DNA from 4 places in the Lysinibacillus sp. CD3-6 genome. Region 3 is predicted to be linked to each of the others. Evidence: riboswitches for the same ligand, from Rfam matches in the RefSeq annotation. Region 3 holds a riboswitch; each other region holds the start of a gene.
The links. Region 3 has a riboswitch for cobalamin ahead of FH508_RS14480 ((2Fe-2S) ferredoxin domain-containing protein). Riboswitches for the same ligand answer to the same signal wherever they lie in the genome.

Region 1: another riboswitch for cobalamin. It lies ahead of FH508_RS02520 (ABC transporter substrate-binding protein); the one in region 3 lies ahead of FH508_RS14480 ((2Fe-2S) ferredoxin domain-containing protein).
Region 2: another riboswitch for cobalamin. It lies ahead of FH508_RS22135 (hypothetical protein); the one in region 3 lies ahead of FH508_RS14480 ((2Fe-2S) ferredoxin domain-containing protein).
Region 4: another riboswitch for cobalamin. It lies ahead of FH508_RS12395 (hypothetical protein); the one in region 3 lies ahead of FH508_RS14480 ((2Fe-2S) ferredoxin domain-containing protein).

The regions. Positions count from the first base shown of each region.
Region 1 covers NZ_CP085880.1:540,230-545,230, forward strand. Annotated here, with positions in the region: gene FH508_RS02510 (class I adenylate-forming enzyme family protein) at 1-560, shown strand, start outside; gene FH508_RS02515 (acyl-CoA dehydrogenase family protein) at 563-2,230, shown strand; cobalamin riboswitch at 2,499-2,684, shown strand; gene FH508_RS02520 (ABC transporter substrate-binding protein) at 2,891-3,859, shown strand; gene FH508_RS02525 (FecCD family ABC transporter permease) at 3,856-4,857, shown strand; gene FH508_RS02530 (adenosylcobinamide amidohydrolase) at 4,854-5,001, shown strand, end outside.
Region 2 covers NZ_CP085880.1:4,475,799-4,480,799, reverse strand. Annotated here, with positions in the region: gene FH508_RS22145 (hypothetical protein) at 1-472, shown strand, start outside; gene FH508_RS22140 (glutathione peroxidase) at 705-1,250, shown strand; cobalamin riboswitch at 1,405-1,616, shown strand; gene FH508_RS22135 (hypothetical protein) at 1,769-2,311, shown strand; gene FH508_RS22130 (ABC transporter substrate-binding protein) at 2,313-3,275, shown strand; gene FH508_RS22125 (hypothetical protein) at 3,324-3,587, shown strand; gene FH508_RS22120 (tyrosine-protein phosphatase) at 3,630-4,397, shown strand; gene FH508_RS22115 (MATE family efflux transporter) at 4,543-5,001, shown strand, end outside.
Region 3 covers NZ_CP085880.1:2,912,979-2,917,979, forward strand. Annotated here, with positions in the region: gene FH508_RS14470 (sirohydrochlorin chelatase) at 1-237, opposite strand, end outside; gene cobJ (precorrin-3B C(17)-methyltransferase) at 253-1,929, opposite strand; gene FH508_RS14480 ((2Fe-2S) ferredoxin domain-containing protein) at 1,933-2,304, opposite strand; cobalamin riboswitch at 2,441-2,621, opposite strand; cobalamin riboswitch at 2,878-3,062, shown strand; gene FH508_RS14485 (energy-coupling factor ABC transporter permease) at 3,203-3,949, shown strand; gene FH508_RS14490 (energy-coupling factor ABC transporter substrate-binding protein) at 3,951-4,223, shown strand; gene cbiQ (cobalt ECF transporter T component CbiQ) at 4,227-5,000, shown strand; gene FH508_RS14500 (energy-coupling factor ABC transporter ATP-binding protein) at 4,997-5,001, shown strand, end outside.
Region 4 covers NZ_CP085880.1:2,550,704-2,554,671, forward strand. Annotated here, with positions in the region: gene FH508_RS12390 (elongation factor G) at 85-2,022, shown strand; gene FH508_RS12395 (hypothetical protein) at 2,213-2,986, opposite strand; cobalamin riboswitch at 3,245-3,429, opposite strand; gene FH508_RS12400 (hypothetical protein) at 3,536-3,844, opposite strand.

The sequences.
Region 1 (5,001 bases), 2.4 Mb from region 3:
GAAATGAACATGATTTGAAAGCGGGAAGCATCGGTCAGCGTGCACCACTTGGTACAGAGCTTCGTATTATTAACGACAATGGGGAAGATGTCGGTGTGAATGAAGTAGGCGAGATTGTGTTATTTGGTGAAGGCAATATGATGGGCTATTACAGAGACGAAGTAGCAACAAAGGCAGCGTTTATCGATGGATGGCTGAAAACAGGCGATTTAGCTCGTAAAGATGAAAACGGCTTCGTTTGGATTGTGGATCGCAAAAAAGATGTCATTATTTCGGGCGGTGTCAATATTTATCCGAAGGAGATCGAGGATTTACTTTTAAGCTACGAAGGTATTTTTGAGGTAGCGGTAATCGGTGTCCCTCACCCGCAGTGGGGGGAAACCGTAAAGGCAGTGTATGCTACAAAAGCGGAGATAGATGAAAACGAACTTAAAATATTTTTAGAAGAGCATCTAGCAAAATATAAAATTCCACGATTATTTGAACGAGTGGAAGCGCTACCACGAAATGCATCTGGGAAAATATTAAAACAATCGTTGAAGGAACAAGAGGTGAGATAAGGATGAAAGTGTTACAGCAAGATGCAAATCGCACAACTAACTTTTTCACGGAAGATGAGACATTACACAAACTATTAGAAATGATGCTAGATAAAGAGCTTTTAGACTATGCTAAACGGGAGTTAGAGGATTTTGGCGAGCTTTGTGCAAATGATATTGACGTAAGAGCGAAGCATACGGATAGAGAGGGAGAACCACGGCTGCAGCGTTATAATGCGTATGGCGAGGAAATAGCGCAAATTTGGGTCAATGAAGGCTACAAAAAAACGGTTGAAGAGACATATAACACAGGGATTGTTGGCTATGTGCACAAGGAAATTCCTCAGTTAGGGAAGAAGGGGAATTATGTGTACAGCTTTGCGCAAGGTTATTTATTGTCACATGCAGAGCCTGGCTTCTATTGTCCAGTAACTTTGACGATGGCAACCGCCTATTTACTAGATCATTATGCGAGTGATGAGGTGAAGAATAGGTTTTTACCACATGTTTGTGCAACAGGAGATCGAGAGCTATATGAGGGAGCAACATTTTTAACGGAGCGGCAAGGCGGGTCAGACGTCGGTGCAAATGTTGTAGAGGCTGTTCAAGACGGTAATCACTATCGGTTGTATGGAGAGAAGTACTTTGCATCAAATGTAGGGATGTGTGGTGTGGCGATGGTATTAGCGCGCATCGAGGGAGCTTCAGCAGGTTCCAAAGGGTTAACATTATTTGCTGTACCTTGGCGTCAAGATGATGGAACGGTTAATCATCTCCGCATTCGTCGTTTAAAGGATAAGCTTGGTGTCAGAGCAGTGCCATCGGGTGAGGTGGAATTTGATGGTGCACTAGCGTATGTCGTTGGTGAACAAAATAAAGGAATTTATTATATGTTAGAGGCACTTAACTTATCTAGAATTTGTAACGCTGTAGCTTCTATTGGCATTATGCGTCGAGGTTATTTAGAGGCGAAGCATTATGTATCAAATCGAAATGCGTTCGGGCAGCCTTTAATTCAATTTCCAATGATTCAAGATACAATAGGGAAATATGCGGCCAAGCTCCATGTAGAAGTGGCTACTGTTTTTGATCTTATTCAGTTGTATGACAAGGTAACGAGTGGACAGGGCAGTGAGCAGGACATCATGCTTAATCGTTTGAATATCGCCATCATGAAAAAGGAAACAGCTGAACAGGCGGTGCATTACGCAAGCGAAGCAATTGAATTGCATGGAGGAAACGGCTATATCGAGGATTTTGTAACGCCACGTTTACTTAGAGATGCTCAAGTACTTACGGTGTGGGAAGGGACTGCTAACATTTTAGCGCTAGAGCTTATTCGCTTAGTAGATAAATTTCAGGCCCACGAATTATTTGTTCGTGTGATGCAGGAGCGCTTGACGAAGTTAACAAATTGTTCATTGGTACAAATCGTAAGGGAACAACTGAAGAAAATCGAAACAACATTGCAAACTTTTAGCGCGTTGGATGAAGCTACGAAAACCTACGAGGCAAAGGGAGTAGCCCAAAAAATGGCACATCTATACGAAAGTGTAGTGGCAGTCGAATGGGCAGCAAAGTTTGGCGGCAAGTATGAAAAGCTAGCTGATATTTATTTAGAAGATACATGGGCATTGCGCCAAATCGGTGCACCAATGAAAACTGTTCAATATTTTGCGGATATTGTGTAGAGAATAGTTCGTGTGTCAGGCACGCAAACAATTCTGAATATTATAATTTTTAAACAAAGAAAGACTGACGTAGACTTCTGTGGGAACGCACACAGTATAAGACGCAGGCAATCCAGATTACGGTGTGCCAGGCACGCAAACAATTAAAGGAATTGTTTGAAGCGGAAAGCACATGCATGCATTGGAAATCAATAATTATAAAAAAGAGACGCTAACTTAAGGTCTCTTTTTTTATCGTTATCTATTTCGATTTTCATGTATAATAAAATCAACTGAATATTATAAAGGTTCTTTACTAAAGTAAAGTGAAAAGGGAAATCGGTGTAATTCCGATGCGGTCCCGCCACTGTAAGTGTGAGTTTTTTCTATCAATGCCACTGAAATTTTTTTGGGAAGGCATGAAAAAGCATTTGAAGCACGAGCCAGGAGACCTGCCTTTATAGAACGATACATTGCAGCCTACGAGGATAGGATGGTGGTTTTTTGTGCAAGCACCGCCTCTCGTTATGATGACGAGGGGATTTTTTATGTTTTAGAAAGCTAATGACGATAATAATTGAAAATAAAGGTGAGAGTTCGAATAATGAAATACCTACATAATATCGATCATGCAACTGAACAGAGCTGAAACATGCACATACAATCTAAGGAGGTTTCACAATGAAAAAATATTGGAAGTTAGGTTTATCCGCATTTTTAGCAATGGGCATTTTAGTTGCTTGTGGACAAGAACCGAAAGACGACAGTACTGCGTCAGAGCAACAGGAGCAACAAGGAACAAATCAGCTTGAGGAAGCAACATTCCCGCTAACAATGACAGATGCTACTGGCAAAGAAATTGTACTGGAGGCACCGCCTGAGCGAATCATTTCGCTTATTCCAAGTAACACAGAAATTTTATTTGGACTTGGCTTAAACGATAAAATCGTTGGCGTAAATGATTATGATGATTATCCACCAGAGGTAGCTGACAAGGAAAAGGTCGGCAGTATGGAATTTAATATTGAACAAATTATTGCTTTACAGCCAGATATCGTTTTTGCGCATGAATCAGGTATAGCTTCTTTAGGTGGAGCAAAGGATCAGCTGGAAGCAGCGGGTGTAAAAGTATTTGTTGTAACAAACGCTCGTGATTTTAATGAGACATATACGACGATTGAGCAATTAGGTCGCGCCACTGGTAAGCTACCAGAGGCAGAAAAAATTATTGCCAATATGAAAGCGAAGGTTGAGGAAATAGAAGCAAAATTGCAGGATGTACAACCGAAGAAAGTCTTTGTAGAAACGTCAGATGAACCAGAAATTTATACACCTGGCAAGGATACGTTTATGCAGGAGATGCTAGAAATGATTCATGCTGAAAATATTGCAGCTGATACGGATGGCTGGTTCAAAATAGATGCGGAACAAATCATTACAAAAAATCCAGATGTTATCGTGGTCACTTATAATTATGTGCCCGATATTTTAACGAAAATTCCACAACGTGCAGGCTTTGATACAATTACAGCTGTAAAAAATAAAGCGATTGTACAAGTAGATGAAAATATAACAAGTCGTCAGGGCCCACGTTTAGCAGATGGGCTTGAAGAGTTAGCGAAAGCCATCTATCCTGAGGCTTTCGAGTGAGAAAAACAGCTATTGCCTATGTAACAGCCATTACGTTACTTATCGTTAGCATCTGGTGTGGCGTATCAATAGGCTCGGTTCATATTCCGTTAGAAGTACTTTGGAATAAAGCGGCAGATGAAACTGCTGCCAATATTTTATGGAAAATCCGTTTGCCACGAGTATTACTTGCAGGCCTTGTAGGAGCATCATTGGCAATTGCGGGAGCCGCCTTTCAAGGATTGTTAAAAAATCCGTTAGCAGACCCATATACGCTTGGGGTATCTTCAGGTGCTTCAGTTGGCGCTGTTATGACATTGTTTTTTGGCATCTCTCTACCCGTCGTCGGTTTGTATGTATTGCCAACGCTCAGTATGATCGGGGCAATCCTTACGATGGTAGCTGTGATGAGCTTTGCCAGAATAGTAGACCGTTCTCTAAAAATGGAGACACTAATTTTAACGGGAGTTATATTTAGTTCATTTTTAGGCTCGCTTATTTCATTAATGATAGCGTTATCAGGTGAAGAGCTCCGCCAAGTGATAGGTTGGTTACTCGGCTCGGTGTCAATGCGTGGATGGCCATATGTACAAATGATTACCCCATTTGTTGTCATTGGCTCTGTTATTTTGTGGACGCAAAGACGTGAGTTAAATGTTTTGCTTTACGGAGAGGAACGAGCGAAGCATTTAGGGGTCAATGTAAAGCGTAGCAAATATTTAATTTTAGTAGGAGGCTCAATGCTTACTGGGGCGGCAGTTGCTGTTTCTGGAACAATTGGTTTTGTCGGTTTAGTTGTGCCGCATATGACCCGCATGATTTGGGGTTCAGATCACCGTCATTTACTGCCGCTATCGTTTTTAAATGGTGCAACATTACTTATCATTTGCGATTTAGTGGCGCGTACGATCATTATTCCACGTGAGCTACCGATAGGTGTTATTACTGCATTTATTGGTGCACCTGTCTTTTCTTATATTTTTTATAAGCAGCGTAGAAGCAAGGGGGTACGTGTATGATTATCGTTGAACATCTATCAGGTGGCTATGAGGACATCCCAATCGTCAAGGATGTAAGTTTTACGGTAGAGAAGGGGAAAGTCCTTGGTATATTAGGACCGAATGGTAGTGGGAAATCAACATTATTGAAAGTAATTAGTGGCA
Region 2 (5,001 bases), 1.6 Mb from region 3:
ATTAATAAAAATCATGCAAGAACCAGTAGATTGGACATATGCAGTGTGGGAACAACTTATTAAAGCCCTTACATATACAGATGGACATGCTCGTGCACGGGCAGCGCAGTTTTTATGTGCATTAGCAGCAAAAAGTGACCCAGAAGAACGTGTTTTAGATGATTTTTTAAAAATTTGGGCAGTCACGTATGATGAAAAAACATTAACAGCAAGGCATGCCCTGCAAGCAATTTGGCAAATTGGGCTTGCTGGACAAGTTCAAAGAGATTTAATTGTTTCGTATTTAGCAAAAAGGTTCCAAACTTGTATTGACGAAAAGCAACCATCGCGTATTCGATATGATATTATTGTATCCTTTAAGAAGTTGTTTGATGCTACGAACGATCATAATTTACTAGATATTGCAAAGCGATTAATAGATGAAGAGCAGGATATGAAATACAAAAAGAAATATAAAACCGCCATCCGTTAAAATAGCGAGATGGCTATTTTTATGCCCAAGCGTGTTGTTTTGAAGAAAGAAAAGTTATTGATTATAATAAAAATAGGAGGATGGATTCAGTTTTTGATAGGTCTTATATACTGACGTAAGCTATCGTATAAGTGAGAGCCAGAAACTATCCATAAAGAGGAAACAAGTAAATCTGCAACAGTATATAGCATAGTAACAGTATAAATATTGTAAATTAGAAAGGGTCGAGAAAATGGGGATTTATAATTATTTAGTGAAAAAGCCAAACGGTGAAATTTTATCAATGGAGACGTATCGAGGAAAGACAATGTTAATCGTTAATACCGCCAATCAATGTGATTTTACATATCAATTTGAAGATTTGCAAAAAATGTATAATAAATATGGCAAGGGAAATTTCATTGTTTTAGGTTTCCCGTGTAATCAGTTTGGACAGCAGAACCCAGAAGATGGAGTTGAGACAACTCAACTTTGTCAGCTTAACTACGGGGTAACTTTCCCGATTTTTGAACTAGTTCAAGTTAATGGAGAAGAGACACATCCATTATTCAATTATTTAAAGCACGAAGTAGATTTTCGTGAATTCGGTAAGGCGAATATGCAGGAAAAGATGTTAGCTGAAGCTATTATCCAAATTGCACCTAGCTTTTTAGATGGACGTAACATTCGTTGGAACTTTACAAAATTTTTAGTAGATAATCAAGGAAATACAGTCGAGCGCTTTGAACCAACAGATTCACAATTAGATATTGAGCAAGCTATTGAAAAAATTTTATAGCTAGCCATTTTAATCAGAATTTTTAGGCTGGAATAACAAATAGCTAATCACTATGTAGAAATAGTGCTAAGTTTTGTATATATATTTTCGAATATTCCACAATCTCACAACTATTTTTTCAAATCAATATATGATAAACTGCTAATCAAGTGAATAATTCTTGCAGAATAATGGTGCTAACTTTAGCATAATCGGGAATTCGGTGTAAAACCGAAGCTGTTTCCGCAACTGTAAGTACAAGAATCATAAAAAATGCCACTGTCGAAAAGGGGAAGTCCTAAGATGGGAAGGTTTTATGATATCGCAACTGATTAGTGGTAGCGAACTGTACGAGCCAGGAGACCGACCTTTATTTAATGTATAAAAACTCTTCGGAAGCTAGGAGGATATACGGCAAATACATAAGCGATGTCGCATGGGCGGCACTATATATGCTATTTTCGTCGTTCCTAGGGAGCGGCGTTTTTTTATGCACCTATAAAGCAAAATCTGTTCATGAAAGAAAGAAGGGACTAGTTATGAAAAAAGATGCTCGTTATTCTTGCTACCCATTCATGCGTGAAAAAATATCTACTGTAGATTTTGAGATTCGTACGGATAGTTTAACAACTCATGTCGGTGTAGCATTAACGGCTGTAAAAGCAGAAGCAGTTGAGGTTGTAGCGACAGATTTATTGACGATTTTGCCAATGGCCTACCATGTAAATGGCTCAGTACGTGGCAAATTAGCAGTAACGGAAGAAGATTTAGTATGGCTTAGTGATCGCTATGATTTTTATGTGGGGCATGTAAAGGAAGAAATACAGAACTTTGTTTTACCACAAGGAACGGGGGCTGCAACAGCGCTTCATTTATGTCGTAGTGAGGCAAAAAAATCATACCGTGTTCTACATAAAGTTTCTGAGGAAAGAGAAGTACCAGCAATTCTTTTCGATTACTTAGGATTATTAGCGAATGTATTTTTTGTAATGGCTGTATACATGAATCAGCAAGCTGGTATTGCTGAAATACCGTTTATAAGCAAATCATACCCTATGAAGAAGAAGAAGGAGAATGTGTAAAGTGAAGAAACTAATTAATTTCCAATGGATTACAATATTAATGTTAGCACTTGTATTGGCAGGGTGCGGTACAGCAGATGAAGCCAAAAAGGACGATACATCATCTAAAGAAGGACAACAAGCTGAGCAAACAGGCTATAAAGTGACAGATGATCGCGATGTCGAAGTAGCATTTGATGCAGTACCAAAAACGATTGTGTCACTACAACCAAGTAATACAGAAATCTTATTTGCACTAGGCGTTGGAGATAAAGTTATTGGGGCAACTGAATATGATACGTACCCAGAAGAAGCAAAAGATATTGAACGTGTTTCAGACTCTGTGACATTTAACACTGAGCGAATTGTGGCTTTAAAGCCAGATGTCGTAATTGCTTATTCAACAGGCAATGCCGAAACACTTGATGCGCTAAAAGGTCTTGAAGATGCAGGCGTAAAAGTATTTGCAATTAAATCAGCAGCTTCATTTGAAGATGTATATGGAGATATTCAACAAATTGCTGAAGTGATGGGTGTTAAAGATAAAGGTGAGCAGTTAAACGAAAGTATTAAAGCGAAAATTGCAGATGTACAAGCAAAAGTCAAAACTGTAGAAACACCGAAAAATGTCTACTTAGAAATTAGCCCTAAGCCAGATATTTATACAACAGCAGCTGGTACTTTCCAACAAGAAATTCTTGATGCAGCGAATGTGAACAATGTATTTGGTGATCAAACAGGATGGGTAAAAGTTTCTGAGGAGGATGTTATTGCGAAAAATCCTCAAGTTATTTTAACTACAGTAAACTATGTAGAAGATGCAGTAGGTGAAATTCTTGGGCGTGATGGATGGAATACAATCACTGCTATTCAAGATAAAGCGGTAAATTATATTGATACTGATATTTCAAATCGCCCAGGTCCACGTATCGGTGAAGCTGTAGAGATGGTAGCAAAATCAGTATATCCTGAGTTATTTAAATAAGGATAAAGAATAATAGCCCTTGGGCAAAAGAGATTAAGTGTTAGATTGATGGCAATCAATCTAACACTTTTTTGCAGTGAACGGTATTTTCCACTACTGTTTTCCTCGGGCGCACGGGCTTCACAGGCGTCTAACGGCGCTATTCCTAAGTATATCGGCGATTTAGGAGCATCTATCGGCGCCATTCCCAAGTATATCGGCGATTCAGAAGCATCTATCGTCGCTATCTCCATGTTTATCGGCGATTCGCTCTCAATCTCTTCAAAAAGGCATTGGATAATTGGTATTATCTTCATTTGTTCTATAAAATAGAAGTATAGATAGATGATTGCTTAAATAAGGGAGGCGTAGTGGATGACACAGTTTGACATGAAGGTTATTCCGTTTGAGGCAGTCTTGAATTTCCGCGATATGGGTGGCTATAAGGCCCGAGATGGTAGAGTAGTTAAAAATGGATTGCTCTATCGCTCAGCTGCACTAGGTAAGATGACCCCAGCGGATAAGGAGCGCTTTGAAGCATTAGGAGTAAAAACAATCTTTGATTACCGCGATCAACACGAGGCACTGAATAATCCTAACCCCTCGTTTAAGGGCGCACAGTATATTCATATACCTGCAAAGGGCAATCACGCGTTTGAGATGCCGACAAATACTGGTGGCCATAATTTTTATAAAGTTGTTAGCCCAGAGATGTTCCGAGATTTTTACGCACAAATGCCATTTAACAATGCTTCATTTAAAAAGTTAATATCCACAATTCAAAATCCAGATAATTTAGGCCTCGTCCATCACTGTGCCGTAGGAAAAGATCGAACAGGAATTGGCGGTGCCCTCATTTTGCTTGCATTAGATGTCCCTGAAGAAACTATTATGCAAGATTATTTAGATACTAATATATACTTACGTCCCATGGTAGAACGAATGGCACAAGCAATTCAAAATACTTTTAATGACCATGAATTACAACAGTTCCATGCATTAATGTCTGCACGTGAGGATTATTTACAGGCTGCATTCGATGCTATTGATAGTCGTTATGGTTCGAAAACAGTATTTTTAGAGAAAGAGTTTGGTTTAACAACAGAAAAACGCCAGCAATTACAAGAAAATTGCTTATGCTAATAGCCCACCCTTTCACAGTAATTCAGTGAGAGGGATTTTTTTGTAAGCAATTCAAAATATTTTTTTATTAGCTATCCTTTACAGTGGCAAATCTGTGATAAGATACAATAGATTTTTATGTAAAGTATAGAGAGAAGTGAAGTTGTTGGGACAAGCGATAAGAGAGAAACATTCGGCGGACCAGTTTAGTTTATTTCATTTAACATGGCCGATTTTTTTAGAAGTTTTTTTATTTATGTTAATGGGATTAGCCGATACATTTATGTTAAGTGCCTTATCGGATAACGCTGTATCTGGTGTCGGCGCAGCAAATCAATACATTCATATTGCGATTTTAATACTTGAAGTAGTGGGTAATGGTGCTGCGATAGTTGTCTCGCAATATTTAGGTTCAAAGCGATTTTTAGAAGCTACAAAGATTTCGGCGTTAGCTATTACGTTGAACTTAATTCTAGGGCTTATTATGAGTGCTCTATTTTTCTTAGGCTCAAGCCATTTAATGACGATGATGAATTTAAAGGGTGATGTTCTACAATATGCCCAAAGCTATTTAGTCATTATTGGTAGTTTTATTTTCTTACAAGCGATTATTAATGCGTTAGCA
Region 3 (5,001 bases):
CATTTTTGAATGGCCTGCATGAAGTAGAATAATCGGAATTACATGGACCTCTGTAGCACCCTTGTTTATACAATTTGTAATACCTTCTTCTATGTTAGGAGAGGCAAACTCCAAAAAACATGTTTCAACTAAAAAACTTTTATCAACTCGAGGTGTCATTTGCTCAATAAACGTGCGCACCTCGTCGTTTCCTGCTGCTAAACGGCTACCATGGCCAACAAATAAAATTGCTTTCATTTTTTTATCTCCTCACTAGTCGCCGCACGGAGCTGGCTCTACTTTTATTTTTGACGACATATCTTGATACGTAAAATGCAATATTTTTTTCACCCGTTTGAAATATTTGAACAAGCGTTCATTTGGATGTGCATTTGCCTTGTATTCCTCAATAATGTCTGTAATAAGCGGAATAAGCTGTTCTGGCTCTAGCCCCTCTACAACGGGCTGGGCCGCATGGGCTGTACGCCCTACTGGCTTAGCGCCGATAAAAACATCAAATTTACTTTTTCGATAGACGATACCGATATCGTCAAACACTGCTCGATAGCACGCCATGCCACAGCCATTAAAGCCAATATTTAAAGTTTTAGGCAGGGATAATCCACCAAGCTTATCTTGAATTTCCTCTGCATATGGAATTGAATCTGCCTTCTCTCCATAACAGAAATCACAGGCTTTTAGTGACAGCACATCCCCTATTGGTGCAAGTAAAAAGCCTACTGCTCTTAACTTTTCAGTAATCATTTCAGGCTCTGTCGTCGGAATTTTCAAATGAATCTGATGGTCTGGTGTATATTCCATCGTGCCTTCATCTCCCACAACTTCAGCTAACGTCATCATTTGCTGTGGCGTGAAAAATTTATTTGCTACCCCTGGACTAACAGCAAGTTCAAAAATCGACTCCATTTTTTGCTGGACTAACTTTGTTGTTGTCTTTGTGACAGTTGTTCCTTTCACCATGGCAAGTGCTGTTGCTGCCATTTCCAATGATGATTTTTCTGGTACTGTTACAGGCGCAGGTGCTATTGCAATACTACTTTTCATCCGTCCTGCATTGGGATCTGCCGCAAAGTCTTGGCGTGCAGTACCTGTTTCTTGGTTCATTGCCCACGGTTCATTTTCTTCTCTTAAACGCTGGTGTGGACGTAAAGGCTGTTTTTCTTCTCCAAGTGTATATTTGCGCTGATAGCCACGCGGTGTAATCATTTTATTGTCATAGAAAAATGTCGATGAATTGCCAATAATTACTGTAGTTAACATGCCGATATCATGCTCGAGCATCTCTGCTAACGTTGTCATTGTTATTTCCTGACGATCTCGGTAGGCACTTTTCACAAGTCCTACAGGCGTATCAGGTGATCGATATTCTAGTAAAATCCGTTGCGCTTCTACAATTTGACGTGTACGGCGCCCACTTTTAGGGTTATATAGAGCAATGACAAAATCCGCCATCGCCGCAGCTTCCACACGCTTTGCAATTAAATTCCAAGGCGTTAAATGATCACTTAAACTAATCGTGCAAGAATCATGCATAATTGGTGCGCCTAGCAAACTTGCACAAGAATTAATAGCAGAAATTCCTGGCACAATCTCAACTTCAATCCCTGTTGCTTCCGTCCAACCAAGCTCAATGAGGACTTCATATACAAGTCCAGCCATTCCATATACGCCCGAGTCACCACTCGAAATAACCGCAACAATATTTCCAGCCTCGGCTTGACGAACTGCTTCTTGTGCACGTGACACTTCTTCTGTCATGCCAGTACTAACAATCGACTTTGCACTTACTAAATCTTGAATGAGCTCAACATATGTTTTATAACCGATAATAAATTCACTTTGTTGTAATGCCTCTACAGCACGGGTTGTAATATGCTTGAAATCCCCAGGTCCAAAGCCTACAACAAAAATCTTTCCTTTTTGCGCCATTTTTTACCCCTCTTTCACCTTGTCGATGCCTTTGATGGCTGTTGTTTGCGGGGTACGCTGCAACGTACCTTCTGTCAAAGTAAACACATGCTCACTATGTAAAGAATCATCGTTTAAATCTTTTACAAGCGTTCTACCATGCTCTACTGTTGGCACACGATACCAATTTCCCTGTGGATACGCGATTACAACACATGCATCTTTGCATCTGCCATTACAACGCGTTCTTGTTGTATGTATTTCCTTATCGAGTGCTAATTTCTCTATTTCATCTCGTATGGCCAACGTAATTTCCTCAGCCTCTTTTTTCATGCAACTACTACCATTACAAATAAAAAGATGTGTTTTCATGCCCTCTAAGTTCCAAGTTGTCATTGCTGTTCTCCCCTCATTGACTTTTAGGAAAAAGAAAAAACCTTTACTCAACATCGAAGAGTAAAGGTTTTATAGAAGCCAAAATAAAAACGAATATACACGTATCCGCTCTCGCTTCACTTCTCCCTCCGAAAAGTTTGCATATCATCAACTAAGCAGGTTTCCTGACTTAAGCTTCCTCTTACTTTCGCGCCTTCCCAAGTTTCCAGTGGCATTGCGATTTCATCAGCTATTACAGTAGCGGGGGCTGTATCGGATTTACACCGATTTCCCTATTATCTCGAAGTATATCGAGCACTTAATGATGGATTTATATTTAAATTTTGAAATGAAATGTTAATAAAACGAATATAAAACTGTTTCTATCATAGCCTATTATTTTTACTCTTTTCAACATTTCTTTTTTATTTATTAGATTTTTAATAAAATTTCAACAAATATTCCGTTAAAATTGATTGATTCTCTCTTGTATTTATCTGAATTTTCTAGAATGTAATTCTATTAAAAAATCTTTTTACAAAAAAAGAATAGCTTATGATTGGAAAAACATGTTACACTTCTTCGTGAAAACTCACAATTTCATCTTTTTTCGGTGCGAAGTGTATACATTTCGCTTAAAAGGGAAGCCGGTTTAAGTCCGGCGCGGTCCCGCCACTGTATGAGGGAATTTTATAGAAAATGTCACTGTCCAAAGGACGGGAAGGCCTATAAAATGTTGATCTTAAGCCAGGAGACCTGCCGAAAAAATCGTGATCGTTTCAACCTACGAGGATAGGTGTGCGGCTTAGCAAATGACCATTAGTATTTGCTTTTTCAGCTATGCACTTTTCCTAGACGGAGAAGTGCTTTTTTTATTGCGCATCCTACATTCGAAAATGACTGTGAAGGAGGAATGGTTTTGAAATTTTCTTTTTGGAAACTTAGTTATTTCTTACTAGCTTTTTTACTAGTACCAAATCGAGCGTTTGCCATGCATATCATGGAAGGGTTTTTGCCGATTGAATGGGCGATTTTTTGGTGGGTCGTTTCGATTCCATTTATTATTTTAGGATTACGTTCTATTCGTAAAACAATTGATGAAAATCCTGAAACAAAAATGATATTAGGCTTATCAGGTGCGTTTGCATTCGTTTTATCAGCACTGAAAATCCCATCAGTAACAGGAAGCTGCTCACATCCTACTGGTGTTGGTCTTGGTACGGTTCTTTTCGGGCCATTAGCAATGAGCGTAATCGGAACAATCGTTTTATTATTTCAATCTTTACTTTTAGCGCATGGTGGTATTACTACTTTAGGTGCGAATGCTTTCTCAATGGCGATTGTAGGTCCAATTATTGCGTATTATGTCTTTAAAGGTTCTCAAAAAATTGGTCTTTCATTTTCTATCGCTGTCTTTTTTGCCGCGATGCTTGGGGACTTAGGTACTTACGTTGTCACTTCAGTTCAATTAGCACTAGCTTTCCCTTCTGAAGTAGGGGGCTTTATGGCTTCATTCACAAAATTTGCAGGGATTTTTGCTTTAACACAAATTCCTCTCGCAATTAGTGAAGGGATTTTAACTGTTATCGTCATGAATTTCTTAAAAAAATACAATGTGAGCGAATTAAAGGCTCTTCGTGTTTTCTCAGCAAAGGAGGCACATTAGGATGAAGAAAAATTTACTGCTACTAGCTGTCGTTGTACTTTTAGCAATCATCCCCCTTTTCGTACAAAAGGGTGCAGAATTTGGTGGTGCTGACGGAGAAGCAGAAGCTGCAATCGGTGAAATTAATGCAGAGTATGAACCATGGTTTGAAAGCTTATGGGAGCCACCAAGCGGTGAAATTGAAAGCTTATTATTCGTATTACAGGCTGCGATTGGTGCTGGCTTTATCGGCTATTTTGTAGGCTATATGCGCGGCAAGCATAAGGAAGGTTAAACAATGTTACTCATTGATAAATATGCTTATATGAATAAACTAGCGACTGTTCATCCGTTAGAAAAAATGACGTTTTCCTTAGGGTTACTGCTATTATCGCTTATCGTGAAAGATGAACTTATTTCACTCATTACATTTATTGTAATGAGTGCTTTTATCATTTTATACGCAAAAATTCCCTTTTCATATTATGTAAAATTACTATTGTTACCAGGTTTTTTTCTACTATCTAGTTTAGTATCTATTTTGATTTCAATTGCACCAAATTCAAGTATACTACCAGCACATCGCTTTGCATTTTCGCTTAGTCATTGGACCATTTTCATCGGTAATGCAAGTTTGATTACAGCACAGCAGTTATTGTTCAGTGTACTAGGTAGCATTAGTTGTTTGTACTTTTTAATATTAACAACATCTGTCCAATCTATTTGCCACGTGTTACGACAATGGCATCTACCTGTTTTATTTGTAGAGTTAGTAGAGCTTACGTATCGATTTATTTTTATTTTTTTAAATAGCATGCAAAAAATCCATCTTGCGCAACAATCACGCCTTGGCTATCAATCACCAATGCAATGGCTTAGGTCGATTTCCATGCTCATTGCAGCATTGTTTGCCGAAATGTTTCAACGTAGTCGCGAACTTAATAATGCGATGCAGGCACGTGGTGGCGAATCGGTCTATTGGCAAGATAGTGTACGATACAGCAAGAAAAATTGGTTTGGAATGGTTATTATTTTTTTATTCCTCATCTTATATGGAGGTTTTTTCTCATGAC
Region 4 (3,968 bases), 360 kb from region 3:
GAACGAGCACTATTAAACACGAAATGTTTTTTAGCTGAATCTGTTACAATGAGCGTATAGGAAAAATAGAAATGAGGATTTTTTATGTATAAAACGATTGGTGTGCTCGCACATGTCGATGCAGGAAAAACAACCTTTTGTGAACAACTACTCTTCCACACGAATAGTATTCAAACGCGCGGAAGAGTCGATCATCAAGATACTTTTTTGGATAATCATTCAATCGAGCAAGCTCGTGGCATTACCATCTTTGCCGAACAAGGGAGGATGGAAATTGGAAGTGATATCTATACGTTAATAGATACGCCTGGGCATGTCGACTTTTCACCTGAAATGGAACGTGCAATTCGTGTAATGGATTACGCTATCATTATCGTAAGCGCTGTAGAAGGTGTACAAGGTCATACTGAAACAGTGTGGCAATTGCTACGCCAATATAACGTACCAACCTTCTTCTTTATAAATAAGATAGATCGTGATGGTGCTGATGTGGGTGCCGTTGTGCGACAGCTTCAAAAAGAATGTTCGGAGCATGTACTTTTAATAAACGATCCATTGTGTGCAGATTACGTACCAAACCACATTGCTGAGTGGCTAGCTGAGCGTGATGAACAACTACTCGATGCCTTTTTGACAGAAACTCTCGATGCGCAAACATGCCTAATGCAGTTGCAAAAGTTCATTAAACAAGAGCAAGCATTTCCTTGCTTTACTGGTGCTGCTTTAAAGGATATTGGAATAAAAGAATTTTTATCACAGCTACCCCTACTTACAGAAACGCAATTCGACCATCAACGACCATTTCAAGGTGAAGTATTTAAAATCCGTCATGATGGCATGCAACGTTTAACCTTTATCAAAGCTTTAGAAGGAACTTTACATACACGCCAAGACTTTACATTTGGTGTTATGACTGAAAAAGTAACTGAAATCCGCTTATATAATGGAAGTCGTTTTGTCACAACACAAAAAGTGCAAGCTGGAGAAATTTTCGCTGTAAAAGGGCTAAGTATAGCAAAAATCGGTGATATTTTAGGTAGTACAATGACTCCTCAGCCATATGAGCTAGTGCCGACTTTACAAGCTAAAGTACAGTATGATGGGCAGCAGCATATAAAAGAAGTATTACAAGTATTCCGTTTGCTCGAAGCCGAAGAACCGTCGTTGCGCGTCGTATGGCATGAGAAGTTTCAAGAAATCCATGTACATATTATGGGTGTTATTCAACTTGAAGTGCTTGCTGAAGTGTTAAAAAATCGCTTGTCACTTACTATTACTTTTGGTGAACCTAAAATTTTATATATGGAGACAATTGCAACAACTGTAACAGGATACGGTCATTTTGAGCCGTTAAAACATTATGCAGAGGTACACCTATTAATGGAGCCAAATATTCGAGGTACAGGAAACACGTTTGTTAACGCTTGTCATGCTGATGATTTATCAGTTGGCAATCAACGACTAATTGAAAAACATCTATTTGAGCGAGAGCATCACGGTCTTTTAACAGGCTCCCCCGTTACGGATATACGCTTCACCCTTTTGACAGGACGTGCCCATATCAAGCATACAGAGGGAGGCGATTTCCGCGAAGCAACTTTCCGTGCACTTCGACAAGGGCTGGAACAAGCCGAAAATATATTGCTTGAACCGTATTATCGCTTCAAATTGAAAGCATCGAATGATTTTATCGGTCGTATGATGAACGATATCCAGCAAGCAGACGGTACATTTGATGCACCCGTCTTAACAGAGGAACAAGTAACATTAACAGGACGCGTTCCTGTTGCAACATTTATGCATTATAGTACTACTTTCGCTGCTTATACGAACGGCAAAGGATCAATATCGTTACAATTTGATGGCTATGATAAATGCCATAATAGTGAAGAAGTAATAGCGCAAATCAATTACAATAAGCAAGCTGATCCCGACTATTCATCGTCTAGTATTTTTTGTGCGAAGGGTAAGGGCTATTCCGTTCCTTGGTATGACGCAAAAGAAGCCATGCATTGCTTGTAATTAAACAACGACACACATTTCTATAGCAACACAGCGATTTTTAGTGGTTTATCGGCGGTTTCAACGGTTCTATCGGCGATTCCTAGGCTTTTATCGGCGGTTTCAAAAGTTATCCGCAATATCCATCAATATTATTCTCCTTAAAAAATAACTGAAGGCATCGAGAACATCTCGATGCCTTTTATATTTCCTATAAAGCTTTCTTTACTTTCGCAACAAAGCTATTTGCCGATTCCACAATTACATAACCATTACTATTCGTAAAATCTACAAGAACCGTGCCAGGTTTACTCTTTAAAATTTGTAATTGCTCGATCAGTTGAAGCAATAATTGATGACCATTGCCTCGTGGGTGCCAATTTAAATGATAGTCATTTAATTCTTTCACACTTTCAAGAAAGTGTTCGTATTCATGCTTTACATATTTTATTAAATCTAATATTTTATTAGTATCTTGATTTGTATGAACGACTAACGACAAATCTTCTAAATAGGTAATATAAAAACGCATAACCATTGAGCATAGTAAATCATTGACTCGCGCAGCACTTAAAATAGGTTTCTGCTCTATATTCAGCCTATCTAAATTTGGTTTCGCACGAATCGAATCAATACGTGTTATTAAATGATACGCCTCACCATTGACCTCATAAACAATTGGATTTGTTGGCATGTACATCATAAAGCTGTTCTTTTTCGTTTTGAGCTCGTCCGCCACGCTTGCTTTAGCAAAAAGGCAACCGTCATACACCTCATTTTGAATCCAAATGATATCTTTGTTAAAGAATATTTGATTAAATAAACGTTCGTTACGAATAAGTCCTGTTGCTAAAAACTGATCGACAAGAGCTTCAATGACCATTCTAGTTTTAGGCTGCTTGGCAACTTCAACTCGTGACAGTTTACAAATCTTCATATCTACATATTGCTTTTCTTGTGTTGTACATACATGAATATTCGTCATACGTGCACCTCAGTTCGTACATATTTTCAAAACAAATGTTGCGATCACATAAAAATACGGATTTCCTGCTTTGAGAGGAAATCCGTCGTTCAGCTAATCATTATCATTCATCAAGCAGCATCAAACAATGAACCAATGGGAGATATTTGGCTCGATGCCGTATATCCTTAATTCCTTTGGTATTGGTCGTTTGACGTACTGTGACGAACAGAACATTCTGCTTTGTCAACATGCCACCTCCTATTCCTCGTAGGGTTATGGTGTGTACTCGTAACAGGCAGGTCTCCTGACTTATGGTCATTGCTCCTTTTCACCTTCCCGTCCTTTGACAGTGGTCTTTGAAAAGTCGCTCACATTTACAGTTGCGGGACAGTGTCGGATTTGCACCGACTTCCCTTTTCAGTAAATTGCACGCAATTTACACCTATTACTACACGCTATTTAGTTGTGAAGGAATTCAGGGTACTCCACTTTCCTTATAGATTATTAAAATCAATTGTAAAGTAGTGTTTTTCCAAAGTCAAATTTCTCAATATATTCCATATTTCATTATTTTTCCTCCAATCTTTCTAACTCCGAATGTAAGTACTCTTTTATTACTTCGTTATTCTTTTTCCCATAGTGCGTTAACACCGCTAGCTGACACGCATCATCTAGTAAATAATTCTCTTTCATTCTATTACGGACAAACTCTATTACACTTACCTCGCGGGCATCGTAACGTAAATCTCCGCCTACCTTAGTCGTAAATATCCCTACTCTTTTTCTCATAGCTATTACTATGCTTCTCACTTGTCCTTCTGTTAAATTAAACGCTATCCTAACGTCTGCTGTTAGAATGTTATCGTTATACCACACTATAATTACCTCGCTTTCTCTTCGATATTCTAGCGTAAATGTACTTTTATAAAAATCCGCTAAATTATCCGAAATAGATTCGACAAAAACAAAGGAAAGTCGACCGATACTATTCGGCACAATT